Regions from separate parts of the Streptomyces sp. NPDC102467 genome, predicted to be linked through region 3. Evidence: riboswitches for the same ligand, from Rfam matches in the RefSeq annotation. Region 3 holds a riboswitch; each other region holds the start of a gene.

Region 1 (4,785 bases), on a different contig from region 3:
GGTTCATGCCGAACATGCCGGCGCCGATGAGGAGGTTGGCCAGGAACACTCCGGCACGGTTGCGCTCCATGACTACCCGCAGCGGCAGCAGGGGGTGGGTGGTGCGGCGTTCCACGAGCACGAACGCGGTCAGCAGCAGGACGGCGGCCGCCAGGAGGATCACGGTGGCGGGAGCTGTCCAGCCTCCGCCGTCGGCGGCCTGGGTGAAGCCGTAGACGAGGGCGACCAGCCCGCCGGTCACCAGCAAAGCGCCGGGAAGGTCATAGTGCCGGTCGCCCACGGCGCGGCTCTCCCTGACGAAGCGGCGGGCGGCGACAGCGACGGTCAGGGCGATGGGGACGTTGATGTACATGCACCAGCGCCAGCCCGCGTACTCGGTGAGGACGCCGCCCAGGAGAAGCCCGACGGCTCCTCCGCCGCCCTGGAACGCGCCGAAGATCCCGAATGCCTTGGCGCGTTCTTTGGGGTCGGTGAAGGCGACGGTGATGAGGGAGAGCGCCGCGGGTGCCAGGAGGGCGGCGAAGGCGCCTTGCAGGGCGCGTGCGGTGAACAGGGTGCCCGGGTCGGGTGCCAGGCCGCCGAGCATGGAGGCCGCTGCGAAGCCCAGCAGCCCGATGGTGAGGATGCGCTTGCGTCCGGCGAAGTCGGCGACGCGCCCGCCGAGGAGCAGCAGTCCTCCGAAGGCGAGTGCGTAGGCGGTGATCATCCACTGGCGGTTCGCGTCGCCCATCGTGAGGTCGCTCTGCGCCTGCGGCAGCGCGATGTTCACGATGGATACATCGAGCACGACCATGAGGGTGGCGACCGACGCGACGATCAGCGCCATCCACCGGCGCGGATCCGGCGCATCCGCATCCGGGACCTTCCCGGCGGTGCGAGCGGGAGTAGACATCGGCAGCTCTCCTGAGCGATGAGGGGCGGGATTGCCTCGGTGAGCTACAAGGTGCGTGGCTCACGTCGCCAGGAGAGTGCGCCCAGGCCCCAAAAGGTTGCAATCCGTCATGCCGTTTCAGCAAGATGCGGTGCATGGACGCATTCGAGAACGTGCTGGCCGGTGTCGGACCCCGACTGCGGGATCTGCGCCACCGGCACGCCATCACGCTGGCCGCGCTGGCCGAACTCACCGGGATCTCGGAGAGCACGCTCTCCCGCCTGGAGGGCGGAGGCCGCAAGCCCAACCTGGAACTCCTGCTGCCCCTGGCCCAGGCCTACAACGTCCCGCTCGACGAGCTCGTCGGCGCACCGGCGACGGGCGATCCGCGCCTTCACCTGCGCCCCGTCACGCGCGACGGCATGACGTACGTGCCGCTGACCCGCAGGCCGGGCGGCATGCACGCGCACAAGCTCGTCATCAGCCCCAGCGTCGGCGAGCCCGAGCTCCGGACGCACGAGGGCTATGAATGGATCTACGTCCTCAACGGCAGGTTCCGCCTTCACCTCGGCGACCGCGTCCTGGTCATGGCGCCGGGGGAAGTCGCGGAATTCGACACCCACGTGCCGCACTGTCTGGGCTCCGACAACGACCAGCCGGTGGAGTTGCTGGTCATCTTCGGCAAGCAGGGCGAACGCGCCCATCTGCGCGCCCGCCCCACTTCCTGACGCCCCCGGGCGCCATGCCCCCGTCGCCGGCCGGATTCGGGGGGCAGCACCGCGTCCAGGCCGTGCCGACGATCGCCCAGGACCCGCTCGCACACGAGCGCCTCACCGGCCGCGCCGAAGACCTGGGCGGACCGGCGGCGGGCCACTGCCTCGTCGGCGTTCACCAGGTCGGCGTCGATCGCAGCGGCCGTCGCCACACCGAACGGAGGCACCGCGGGCAGACCGCCCATCAGATCGGTGACGTCGCCCGCCACATACACCCCGGGAGCCTCGGTCGCACCGCCCGGCTCGCAAGGGACATAGGTGCCCACACCCATGGGGTGCTCCACCGGGTCGGCTCCCAGGCCGGACAGGATCTCGCCGCGCGCCACGAACCGTGGCGCCACCACCAGCGCGTCCACGGGGGCACGCCGGCCTGAGGCCAACCGGACACCGCATGGGGCGTCGCGCCCTTGTCAGCGATGCCCCTCTTCTTGCCGAACCGGCAAGAGACGGCCGACCGCCGGTCTTCACCGACGACATGCCGCACACCCTGCTCCGCCGTCGCGCGAACGGCGAGACGGTCGAGGAGATCCAGCCCGAGACCTGCTCATCGAGAAGGGCCCGGGTGTGCAGGTCAGGCCCGTGATACCGTCCGAAAGCCAGTCAAACCTCTGTACGTTCTTCTACGTGCACGGGTCAGGGAATCCGGTGGAAATCCGGAGCTGACGCGCAGCGGTGAGGGTGACGGGCGGAGCCACTGCCACTGGGCCGGTCCATCGGTGCGGGAAGGCGCTCCGCCTGGACGATCCCGAGTCCGAAGACCTGCTGGCAGCCTCCGCGGCCGACACGCGGCCGGGGGTGAACCGTAGGCCGGCTCCGCGTATGGGCCCTGGACGCAGAGGAAGTTCCGTGCCTTTCGCACGTCAAGTCCGCCGTTGCGCACCGCTGTTGGCGAGCGCACTGTTGCTCACGGCCTGCGGCGGCGCGGAATCCGCCGACGCGGAGGACCGCACGGGCGGCTCCGATTCCGCTGTCACCCTCGACAACTGCGGCGCGAAGGTGCGGGTCGCACACGCCCCGCGCCGTGCTGTCGCCCTGGACCAGGGATCGGCGGAGATCATGCTCTCGCTCGGCCTCGCCGACCGGATGGTGGGGACCGCGACGTGGACGGATCCCGTCCTGAAGGGGCTGGAGAAGGCGAACGCGAAGGTGCCGCGGCTCGCCGACCGCTACCCGTCGTTCGAGAAGGTCCTGGACACCGAACCGGACTTCGCCGCCGCCTCGTTCACGTACACCCTCGGCAAGGGCGGGGTGGCGCCGCGCGAGCAGTTCGAGAAGCTCGGCGTGCCCACCTACCTCTCCCCCACCGACTGCGCGGGCAAGGACAACAGCGGCGACGGGGACGGTGTGCGCACCAGCGCGCTGACCATGGACACGGTCTACGGCGAGATACGCGATCTGGCCCGGATCTTCGATGTGCGGGAGCGCGGCCAGAAGCTCATCGCCGATCTGAAGTCCCGTGTCAGTACGGCCACTTCGAAGGTCGATGCCCAGAACGTGAGCGTCCTGTACTGGTTCGCGAACTCCGACTCGCCCTACATGGCGGGCTGTTGCGGCGCGCCCGGCATCGTCACCAAGGAACTCGGCCTGCGCAACGTCTTCGACGACACGCACGAGGAGTGGCCGCAGATCAACTGGGAGACCGTCGCGGACCGCGATCCCGACGTCCTCGTCATCGGCGATCTGACCCGCCGCTCGCAGTCCGCGGAGTCCGCCGCGCAGAAGATCAAGTTCCTGGAGTCCGACCCGGTCACCAAGAAGATGACCGCCGTCCGCGAAAAGCGGTACGTGCTGCTGAACGGCCAGGATCTGAACCCGACGATCCGCACCGTGGACGGCGTGGAGAAGGTGGCCACCGCGCTGCGCTCGTTCGGCCTGGCCAAGTGAGCGCTGTCCGCCCCGCCGTCCACTGGGCCATGGCCGTCGCCGCGCTGTGTGTGTCGGTCGCCGTGGCCATCACCATCGGTCCCGCTCACATCGGCGTCGGCGACGTGTGGACGGCGGTCGGCGCCCGGCTCGGCTGGGGCTCGTCGGACCTGTCTCCGATCCGGGACGGCATCGTCTGGAACCTGCGACTGCCCCGCACCCTGCTCGCCGCGGTCTGCGGGGCGGGGCTCGCGGTGTGCGGCACGGTGCTGCAGGCGCTGCTGCGCAATCCCCTCGCGGATCCGTTCGTGCTCGGCGTCTCCTCGGGGGCGTCGACCGGGGCCGTCCTCGTGGTGGTCCTCGGCCTCGGCGGCGGCGCCCTCTCGGTGTCGGGCGGGGCGTTCCTCGGCGCCCTCTGCTCGTTCGCGCTCGTGCTGCTGCTCAGCCACACGCTGGGCGGCACCACGGACCGCGTGGTGCTCTGCGGGGTCGCCGCGATGCAGCTGTTCTCGTCGCTGACGTCGTTCGTGGTGCTGACCGCGGCCGACGCGGAGACGACGCGCGGCGTCCTGTTCTGGCTGCTCGGCTCGCTCGGCGGGGTCGGCTGGAGCGAGGTGTGGCTGTGTCTCGCGGTGCTCGTGGTGGCGCTCGCGGTGTGCCTCGGGTACGGCCGGACCCTGGACGCGTTCGCCTTCGGCCAGGAGGCGGCGGCCGCGCTCGGCGTGCATGTGGCCCGCACCCGGCTCGTCCTGCTCTGTGTGACGGCCCTGCTGACGGCGGCGCTGGTGAGTGCGGCAGGGGCGATCGGCTTCGTCGGACTCGTACTGCCGCACGCGGCACGCGCCCTGGTGGGTCCGGGCCACACCCGACTGCTCCCGGTCACGGCGTTGGCCGGCGCGGTGTTCCTGGTGTGGGTCGACACCCTCGCCCGTACGGTCCTCGAACCGCAGGAGGTTCCGGTGGGGGTGGTGACGTCGCTGATCGGCGTGCCCGCGTTCGTGCTCGTCCTCTACCGCGGCCGGGCCGTCCGGTGAGCGCGGGCCTGCACGCGGACCGGGTGTCCTGGTCGCCCGGCGGCGCCCTCGGCGCCCTCGTGCTCGACGGGGTGAGCCTGACGCCACGGGCGGGCACCGTCACCGGGGTGCTCGGCCCGAACGGCTCGGGCAAGTCGACGCTGCTGCGCCTGCTGGCCGGAGTGCTCGCCCCGGCGGCCGGAGTCGTCACGCTGGACGGCGACCCGCTCTCCGCGGTGCCCCGCAAGGTGGCCGCCCGGCGTAT
Region 2 (4,785 bases), on a different contig from region 3:
TGATCGCGTTCGTCAAGGACGGCCTGATCTACATCGTGATCCTGGTCGCCATCATCTACATCCCGATCAAGCTGGGCGGCTTCGACGACATCTTCGCCGCGGCCGGCAAGAAGTTCGAGCAGCTCAACCCGGCGACAGGGAAACCCGTCGGCGCCCTCGCTCCTGGTGAATCGGGCACGTGGACCTACGCGACACTCGCGCTCGGCTCGGCCCTCGCGCTGTTCATGTACCCGCACTCGATCACGGCGACCCTGTCGTCCAAGAGCCGTAACGTGATCCGCCGCAACACCACGATCCTGCCGCTGTACTCGCTCATGCTGGGCCTGCTCGCGCTGCTCGGGTTCATGGCGATCGCGGCCGGGATCAAGGTGCAGAACGGGCAGTTGGCGATCCCGCAGCTCTTCGAGACCATGTTCCCCGACTGGTTCACGGGTGTCGCCTTCGCCGCCATCGGCATCGGCGCGCTGGTCCCGGCGGCCATCATGTCCATCGCCGCGGCGAACCTGTTCACGCGCAACATCTACAAGGACTTCATCAAGCCCGACGCGACCCCGGCGCAGGAGACCAAGGTCTCCAAGCTCGTGTCGCTGCTCGTGAAGGTCGGCGCGCTCGCCTTCGTCCTGACCATGGACAAGACCGTCGCCATCAACTTCCAGCTGCTCGGCGGGATCTGGATCCTGCAGACCATGCCGGCGCTGGTGGGCGGCCTGTTCACGCGCTGGTTCCACCGGTGGGCGCTGCTCGCCGGATGGGCGGTCGGCATGGTCTACGGCACGCTCGCCGCGTACGGGGTGGCCTCGCCGACGCAGAAGCACTTCGGCGGGTCCTCGGACGAGATCCCCGGCATCGGCCAGATCGGCTACATCGGCCTGACGGCGTTCGTGATGAACGTGATCGTGACCGTCGTCCTGACCTTCGTCCTGAAGGCCGTGAAGGCCCCGGAGGGCGTCGACGAGACGTCGCCCTCGGACTACACCGCAGACGCCGGCGACAAGGGCGTACAGGTGGAGCTGCCCACCGTCGGAGCGGGCGGCCACTAGCACCCGTCACTTCTTCTCGATGGACGGGCCTCTCCCCTCGGGGAGGGGCCCGTCCCTCTATCGTGACCCGGCACCACGTCGCGAACCAGCACCATCCGCACCATCTGCCCCGGAGGAACCGTGCCCGACTCGCCGCAGGCGACCGCCCCCATCGTGCTCGACAGCGACCCCGGCATCGACGACGCCGTCGCACTGCAATACCTGCTCGGCACCGGGCTGTGGGACCTCAAGGCCTACACGACCGTCGGCGGCAACGTGCCCGCCGCGCAGACCTTCCGCAACGGGCGCGCGCTCGCCCGCGCCTTCGGCATCGACGGCGACATCACCGTGCACCGGGGTGCGGGCCGCCCGCTGACCCGCCTGCCGTACTCGGCCGCCGGCGAGTTCCACGGCTCCACGGGACTCGGCGCCGAGCAGCTGCCCGACTCGACCGTGCCCGAGCACACCGAGTCCTCGGCGCAGGCGCTGCTCAGGCTCTCGCGCGAGTACGAGGGCGAGCTGACGGTGTGCGCGACGGGCCCGCTCACCAATGTGGCGCTCGCCCTGAGCGAGGACCCGGACTTCGCGCGGCGCGTGAAGCGGCTCGTCTTCATGGGCGGGGCCGCCGAGATCCCCGGGAACATCACGCCCGTCGCCGAGTTCAACGCGTGGGCGGACCCCGACGCGGCGGACCTGGTCGTCTCCTCCGGCATCCCGTACACGATGGTCGGGCTCGACGCGACGCACGGCTGGCGGTTCGGGCCCGCGGAGCTCGCCACGCTGGAGGCGGCGGGACCCGGCATGGAGCTGACGGCCCGCCTGATGCGCTTCTACCTCGGCGCCTACGAGGAGACCGGGGGCTCCCCGCTGCACGACCCGCTCGCCGTCGGCGTGTGCGCGGACGAGTCGTTCATCACCGCCGCCGAGGGCACCGTCGCGGTGGAGTGCGCGAGCGAACTGACCCGGGGCAAGACGGTGTTCATTCCGTACGACTCCGACTACCCGCGCGAGTACTACACGGAGTCGCCGCTGGTGAACGCCCGCACCAAGCATCGCGGCCGGGTCGCCGTGGGCGTCGGCCCGCGCAACTTCACCGAGGATTTCGTGGCTACGTTGCTGAAGCGGCCCGCGACCGTCTGAGTAACTGTTGAAGCCGGGCCGACACAAGATATGGGCCTGCCACGTCGGCCCGGCACAACATGTATGCTCGCTTTCGCTGCAGCCGCAGGGGAATCCGGTGCAAATCCGGAACTGTCCCGCAACGGTGAACGTAAGCGCGCATAACGGCGCCCGCGTGAGTCCGAGGACCTGCCGCAGCACACCCGAGCCGTCCGGCCCGGGTGTAGACGACGTCCGGGCCTCGCGGAATGGGCCGGTGACGACGGCGCCCCGTGCGCGCCGGAGCCACTCCTTCCCCGCAGGCCCCGTGCCGAGCGAGGGAGAGCCTCCACGTGACCATCGCGCCGCCCGCCGAACCGGTCTCAGCCGCACCGGTCTCAGCCGCACCGCAAGACGCTCCGGGCACCGCGCTGCTGCGCACCCTGACCGAGCTGACTGCCGACCTCCCGGGCGCCGACCCCGGCCGGGTCGCCGCCGCCGCGCTGCGCGGCCGCAGCACCCGCGCCGACGAGGCCGAGCTGCGCGAACTCGCCACCGAGGCCGCGGCCGGGCTGATCTCCGAGGACCCCGTCTACTCCCGGCTCGCCGCCCGTCTCCTCACGCTCTCCATCGCCGCCGAGGCCGCCTCGCAGGGCGTGACCTCCTTCACCGGCTCCGTCGCCGTCGGCCACCGCGAGGGCCTGATCGCCGACCGCACCGCCGAGTTCGTCCGCGTCCACGCCGCGCGGCTCGACGCGCTCATCGACACCGAGGCCGACGACCGCTTCGGCTACTTCGGCCTGCGCACCCTGCACAGCCGCTACCTGCTGCGCCACCCGATCACCCGCCGCGTCATCGAGACCCCGCAGCACTTCATGCTGCGCGTCGCGTCGGGTCTCGCCGAGGACGACAGCGCCCGCGCCCTCGACGAAGTCGCCGCGCTGTACGGCCTGATGAGCCGCCTCGACTACCTGCCCTCCTCCCCCACCCTCTTCAACTCGGGCACCCGGCACCCGCAGATGTCGAGCTGCTATCTGCTCGACTCCCCGCTGGACGAGCTCGACTCGATCTACGACCGCTACCACCAGGTGGCCCGGCTCTCCAAGCACGCCGGCGGCATCGGGCTCTCGTACTCCCGCATCCGCAGCCGGGGTTCGCTGATCCGCGGCACGAACGGGCACTCCAACGGCATCGTGCCGTTCCTGAAGACCCTCGACGCGTCGGTCGCCGCCGTGAACCAGGGCGGCCGCCGCAAGGGCGCGGCCGCCGTCTATCTGGAGACGTGGCACTCCGACATCGAGGAGTTCCTTGAGCTGCGCGACAACACCGGTGAGGACGCGCGCCGCACCCACAACCTGAACCTCGCGCACTGGATCCCCGACGAGTTCATGCGCCGGGTCGCCGACGGTGCCGACTGGTCGCTGTTCTCCCCGGCCGACGTGCCGGAGCTGGTCGACCTGTGGGGCGCCGAGTTCGAGGCCGCGTACAAGAAGGCGGAGGCCGAGGGCAGAGCCCTCAAGACCATCCCCGCCCGGGACCTGTACGGCCGCATGATGCGCACGCTCGCGCAGACCGGCAACGGCTGGATGACGTTCAAGGATGCCGCGAACCGCACCGCCAACCAGACCGCGGAGCCCGGCCACACGGTCCACTCCTCGAACCTGTGCACCGAGATCCTGGAGGTCACGGACGACGGCGAGACGGCCGTCTGCAACCTGGGTTCCGTGAACCTGGGCTCCTTCGTGGACGCCGACGCGCAGGCCATCGACTGGGAGCGGCTCGACGAGACCGTCCGCACCGCCGTCACGTTCCTCGACCGCGTCGTCGACATCAACTTCTACCCGACCGAGCAGGCGGGCCGCTCCAACGCCCGCTGGCGCCCGGTCGGCCTCGGCGCGATGGGTCTGCAGGACGTCTTCTTCAAGCTGCGCCTGCCCTTCGACTCGCCGCGCGCCAAGGCGCTCTCGACGCGGATCCAGGAGCGCATCATGCTCGCCGCGTACGAGGCATCGGCCGACCTCGCCGAGCGCAACGGCCCGCTGCCCGCCTGGGAGAAGACCCGCACCGCGCGCGGTGTCCTGCACCCCGACCACTACGCCGACGCCCAGGTGACCTGGCCGGAGCGGTGGGCCGCGCTGCGGGAACGTATCGCCGCCGTCGGCATGCGCAACTCGCTGCTGCTTGCCATCGCGCCGACCGCCACCATCGCGTCCATCGCGGGTGTCTACGAGTGCATCGAGCCGCAGGTCTCCAACCTGTTCAAGCGCGAGACGCTGTCCGGCGAGTTCCTCCAGGTCAACGCCTACCTGGTCGACGAGCTGAAGCGGCTCGGCGTGTGGGACGCGCAGACCCGGGAGGCGCTGCGCGAGTCCAACGGCTCCGTGCAGGGCTTCACCTGGATCCCGGACGACGTCCGTGACCTGTACCGCACGGCGTGGGAGATCCCGCAGCGCGGCCTCATCGACATGGCGGCGGCGCGCACCCCGTTCCTCGACCAGGCCCAGTCCCTCAACCTGTTCCTGGAGACGCCGACCATCGGCAAGCTCTCCTCGATGTACGCGTACGCCTGGAAGTCGGGCCTGAAGACGACGTACTACCTGCGCTCGCGCCCCGCGACGCGCATCGCACGGGCGGCGGGCCGCAGCACCGTCCCCGCGCAGACCGTGCC
Region 3 (4,785 bases):
AACTCCTCCGCCGCGCCGACTGACCGCCGAGCCGTTCAAAGACAGGCTCTCAGGGGCCGGCTCTCACTCCTTGTGGTACGTGTACGCCTCCGACGCCGCTGCCACGACCGCGTCCAGGTCCGCCCCCGCCGAGGCGGAGACCACGGCGGCGACCGCGCCCTCCAGGAACGGGGCGTCCACCAGGCGTGTGCCGTCGGGGAGTTCGTCGCCCTCGGCGAGCAGCGCCTTCACGGTCAGGACCGCACTGCCGAGGTCGACCAGGACCGCGACGCCCGAGCCGCGATCGACCTCCGCGGCAGCCGCCGAGATCCGCTCCGCACTCGTACCGAAGCCGCCGTCCTCCGTGCCGCCCGCCGCGGCCACGGGAGCGGTGGCTCCGCCTCCGGCGAGCCCGGCGGCGAGTCGCGCCACGGATTCGGCGACGTCCCGGCTGTGCGACACGAGCACGACGCCGACCGCCTTGTCGGGGGCGGTCACGAGGTGCCCTCCGCGGCCTCGGCCAGCGCGCCGATCAGCAGCGCCGACGACGTGGCGCCGGGATCCTGGTGCCCGATGCTGCGCTCACCCAGATAACTGGCCCGGCCCTTGCGGGCCTGGAGCGGGGTCGTCGCCTCCGCGCCGTGCTCCGCCGCGGACCGCGCCGCGGCGAAGTCCCCGCCGTCCAGCGCGTCCACCGCCGGGATCAGCGCGTCCAGCATCGTCTTGTCACCGGGCGCGGCCCCGCCGAGCGTGGCCACGGCGTCCACCCCGACGCGCAGCGCCTGCGCCAGCTCCGCTTCGCTCACCTGCGCGGCATCGCCCAGCGCTTTGCCGGTGCGCCGCAGCAACGTCCCGTACAACGGCCCCGACGCGCCGCCCACCGTCGAGATCAACTGCCGTCCGGCGAGCGTGAGTACGGTCCCCGGTGTCTCGGGCGCGTCCTTGTCGAGGGTGGCCCGCACCGCGGTGAAACCGCGCTGCAGATTGCTGCCGTGGTCGGCGTCGCCGATCGGCGAGTCGAGTTCGGTGAGCCGGGCGGCCTCGCGGTCCACCGCAGCCGCGGTCGCCGCCATCCAGCGTCGGAAGAAGTCGGCGTCGAGCACATGATCTCCTTGCGTGGTAGATACGTTGACGAGGGGCACGGGGGCGCCGTCCGTCACATGCCCCAGCGGAGACCGGCCGTACTGACCGGCGCGTCCCACAGGCGCAGCAGCTCCTCGTCCACCTGGCACAGCGTGACAGACGCACCGGCCATGTCGAGGGACGTCACGTAGTTGCCGACGAGGGTGCGGGCGACGGGCACCCCGCGCTCACCGAGCACCCGCTGCACCTCGGCGTTGAACCCGTACAGCTCCAGCAGGGGGGTCGCTCCCATCCCATTGACCAGGGCGAGTACGGGACTTGTCGGGTTCAGGTCTTCCAGGACGGCGTCGACGGCGAAATCGGCGATCTCCCTCGATGTCATCATCGGACGCCGCTCGCGGCCCGGCTCGCCGTGGATGCCGATGCCCAACTCCAGCTCACCAGGGGGCAGATCGAAGGTCGGCGACCCCTTCGCGGGCGTGCTGCACGCGCTCAGCGCCACCCCGAAACTGCGCGCGCTCTCATTGACCTGCCGGGCGAGCGCTTCGACCCGCTCCAGCGGCTGCCCCTCCTCGGCCGCGGCCCCCGCGATCTTCTCCACGAAGAGCGTCGCGCCGGTCCCGCGCCGTCCGGCCGTGTACAGGCTGTCGACCACCGCGACATCGTCGTTCACCAGTACCTTGGCGACCTGGATGCCCTCGTCCTCGGCGAGTTCGGCGGCCATGTCGAAGTTGAGCACGTCACCGGTGTAGTTCTTCACGATGAACAACACGCCCGCCCCGCTGTCCACCGCGGCGGCGGCCCGCACCATCTGATCGGGCACCGGCGAGGTGAACACCTCACCGGGACAGGCCGCGGACAGCATCCCCGGCCCCACGAAACCCCCGTGCAGCGGCTCGTGCCCGGAGCCGCCGCCCGACACCAGCGCCACCTTCCCGGCAACCGGCGCGTCCCGGCGCAGGATCACCCGGTTGTCGACGTCGACGGTCAACTCGGGGTGGGCGGCGGCCATCCCGCGCAGGGCGTCGGCGACGACGGTCTCGGCCACATTGATCAACATTTTCACGGGTACCTCCATGTGACGTGGGCAACTGATGCGTCCCACGTCAGTATCTGCGCAGGCCGCGTGCGGAGCACCCGGCGGGGCCTGATCGGTGAGGTAAGCCGGTGGGCGCGTTGGCACGGGCCCGTGCCCGCCTGCGTCGAGAACGGCCGGCCCCGCCTGACAGCGAAGACGCGCACGCCAGGCTGCGGCCGCGATGTCCCGGCGGGCCGTGCTCGATCGGAAGCGCGTGAGAGGATGGCCGACGATTTGGGCGATGGCGGACAGAGGAAGCCGGTGTGATTCCGGCGCGGTCCCGCCACTGTGATCGGTGCGTCGATCCCGACAGGCCACTGTCCGCGACCGCGGGCGGATCGGCCGGGGCCGGCGGTGAACCGAGAGCCAGGAGACTCACGCTGTCGCCTCCTCAACGCGTACCGGGGCGGATCTCCCCGGTGAGAGGGAGTGGGGCATGGCAGGAATGCCGACGGGTGCTGCGCCGGGGGAGGACGCGGTGGCAGGGACCCCGAGCCGGGTGGTGGTGTGCCGGGACTGCTGCTGCGGCACGGTGAAGGTGCCGGGCGACCACGCGGCGCAGACGGCGCGGTTGCGGTCCGCGGTCCCCGTACGGGTCACCGAGTGCCTGGACGTGTGCGAGCAGGCGAACGTCGTTGTGGTGCAGCCGTCGGCCGCGGGACGCGCCGGCGGAGCACGGCCCGTGTGGCTCGGCCTCGTCAACGACCCCGACGCGACCGAGGACATCGTCACCTGGGTGCGGGCGGGCGGCCCCGGAGTGGCGCCGATGCCCGCGATCCTCGACCTGTACGTCATCACTTCTCCCCGGCGTGTCACGGCCTCGTGAGGGGTTTTCCGCGAGGGAGAACCGAGTGAGGCCGACTCCTGCGGCGGTGCGTGACGCGCTCCGGGACGTGGCCGGTCTCGGCGGGTTCTTCGTCCTGCCCACCGTGGTCGGCATGGCCGGGAAGGGGACGGCCGCGGCGTTCGCGGACGGCTTCGCCGAGCGGGCCCGCGAGGTGAACCGCCGTTTCGCGACGGGCGAGGCGCGCGTCGGCACGTCCATCGCACACCTGGGGCTCTCGGCCCGTCTGTGGTCACCGCTGCTGGCATGCGCGGTGCTGCATGGGATCGTGCCCGACCTGAGCGGCCTGGAGTGGCTCGACGACAGCTCGGCGGTACGGCTGCGGGAACCTCTCGAAGGGCGCCCGGTCGACCCGCCGCCGCGCCTGGCCGACGCGGTGTACGAACAACTGGCGGCGCCCCTCGCGGTGCTGGAGAGGACGCTGAGCGTGAAAGTCGCGCCGCGCCTCCTGGACGGGAACGTCGCGTCCGCGCTCGTCGGGTCCGCGGCCGTGCTGCTGAGGGCCCGCCCCGAGGTGCGCCCGGTACTGGTCCCCCTCACCCGCGATCTGCTCGGTACGGGACGCCTCGCGGGGACGGGCACCATCTCGGGCCCGGATCTGACGTTCCGGCGGCGCAGCTGCTGCCTCCTCTACCGCGCGCCGACCGGTGGCATGTGTGGTGACTGCTGTTTTTCAGGTCACTGACAGCCGGGGGCAGCTCGACGAGCCTCCGATCCCGGGGCTCAGTCGCGGGCCAGGACCACCACCGCGTTGTGGCCGCCGAAGCCGAAGGAGTTGCTGACGGCCACGGTCGAGGGGACGGGCCGGGCGGTGCCGGAGACCGCGTCGATGTCGAGGGCCGGGTCGGGGTCGGTCAGCCCGGCCGTGGGCGGGACCAGGTCCGCGCGGAGCGCCAGGATCGTCAGCGCGGCCTCGATCGTGCCGGCCGCGCCGAGCGTGTGGCCCAGCGCGCCCTTGGCGGAGGTGACCGGCGGCCGGTGCGGGAAGACGCGGGCCAGGACCGCCGCCTCCATCGCGTCGCCACGCGGGGTGGACGTGCCGTGCGCGTTGACGTGGTCGACGTCGCCCGGGGAGACCCCCGCCTCGGCGAGCGCCGCGCGCAGGGCCCGCTCCGCGTGGCGCCCCTCGGGGTGCGGGGCCACCAGGTGGTGGGCGTCGGTGCTCGCCCCGTAGCCGATGAGCCGGGCGAGGCGGGGGGCCGAGCGGGCGGCCGCGTACTCGGGCCGCTCCAGGACCAGGGCGCCCGCGCCCTCGGCGATGACGAAGCCGTCGCGGGCCGCGTCGAACGGGCGGGAGCGCTGGTCGGAGAGTGCGCGCAGCTGGGCGAAGCCCGTCACGATGAGGGGGGTGACGGCAGCGTCGGCGCCGCAGACCACGGCGATGTCGCACTGTCCCGAGGCGAGCAGATCGCGGGCCGTACCGATCGCGGTGGTCCCCGAGGCGCACGCGGTCGCGACGTTCAGGGCCGGCCCGGTCACACCGAGGTGCAGGGCGATGGCGGCACACACCATGTTGGACATATAGCCGGTCAGGAAGTAGGGGGAGACGCTCCTCGGGCCGTCGGTGGCAAGGCGTGACGCGGCAGCCCGCAGCGTGTTCTCCCCGCCCACGGAGCACCCGGTGACCACGGCGACGCGGGTCGGGTCCCACGCGGTGGGGTCGAGCTTGGCCGCGTCCAGGGCCTGGGCGACGGCGGCCAGGCCCATGCGGGCGCCGGGATCGAGGTGCGCGGCGCCGGGCAGCCGTGGGCGCAGCTCCTCCACGGCGTCGACGCGGCAGCTCAGCGAGACGGGCAGGTCC

What was found. A riboswitch is a leader RNA that binds a small molecule or an ion and turns the genes downstream of it on or off. The one in region 3 is predicted to bind cobalamin.
Region 1: it holds a riboswitch for cobalamin, as region 3 does, so the genes downstream of both, ACIREE_RS30055 (ABC transporter substrate-binding protein) here and ACIREE_RS04740 ((2Fe-2S) ferredoxin domain-containing protein) in region 3, are expected to answer to the same signal.
Region 2: it holds a riboswitch for cobalamin, as region 3 does, so the genes downstream of both, ACIREE_RS02160 (ribonucleoside-diphosphate reductase subunit alpha) here and ACIREE_RS04740 ((2Fe-2S) ferredoxin domain-containing protein) in region 3, are expected to answer to the same signal.

The regions. Positions count from the first base shown of each region.
Region 1 covers NZ_JBIWKA010000015.1:197,031-201,815, forward strand. Annotated here, with positions in the region: gene ACIREE_RS30040 (MFS transporter) at 1-892, opposite strand, end outside; gene ACIREE_RS30045 (helix-turn-helix domain-containing protein) at 1,027-1,599, shown strand; gene ACIREE_RS30050 (hypothetical protein) at 1,614-2,018, shown strand; cobalamin riboswitch at 2,236-2,426, shown strand; gene ACIREE_RS30055 (ABC transporter substrate-binding protein) at 2,464-3,528, shown strand; gene ACIREE_RS30060 (FecCD family ABC transporter permease) at 3,558-4,541, shown strand; gene ACIREE_RS30065 (ABC transporter ATP-binding protein) at 4,538-4,785, shown strand, end outside.
Region 2 covers NZ_JBIWKA010000001.1:483,377-488,161, reverse strand. Annotated here, with positions in the region: gene mctP (monocarboxylate uptake permease MctP) at 1-1,040, shown strand, start outside; gene ACIREE_RS02165 (nucleoside hydrolase) at 1,161-2,159, shown strand; cobalamin riboswitch at 2,216-2,350, shown strand; gene ACIREE_RS02160 (ribonucleoside-diphosphate reductase subunit alpha) at 2,471-4,785, shown strand, end outside.
Region 3 covers NZ_JBIWKA010000002.1:338,909-343,693, reverse strand. Annotated here, with positions in the region: gene ACIREE_RS04760 (glycoside hydrolase family 75 protein) at 1-23, shown strand, start outside; gene ACIREE_RS04755 (PTS-dependent dihydroxyacetone kinase phosphotransferase subunit DhaM) at 64-477, opposite strand; gene dhaL (dihydroxyacetone kinase subunit DhaL) at 474-1,082, opposite strand; gene dhaK (dihydroxyacetone kinase subunit DhaK) at 1,136-2,128, opposite strand; cobalamin riboswitch at 2,391-2,517, shown strand; gene ACIREE_RS04740 ((2Fe-2S) ferredoxin domain-containing protein) at 2,586-2,966, shown strand; gene ACIREE_RS04735 ((2Fe-2S)-binding protein) at 2,992-3,669, shown strand; gene ACIREE_RS04730 (beta-ketoacyl-[acyl-carrier-protein] synthase family protein) at 3,708-4,785, opposite strand, start outside.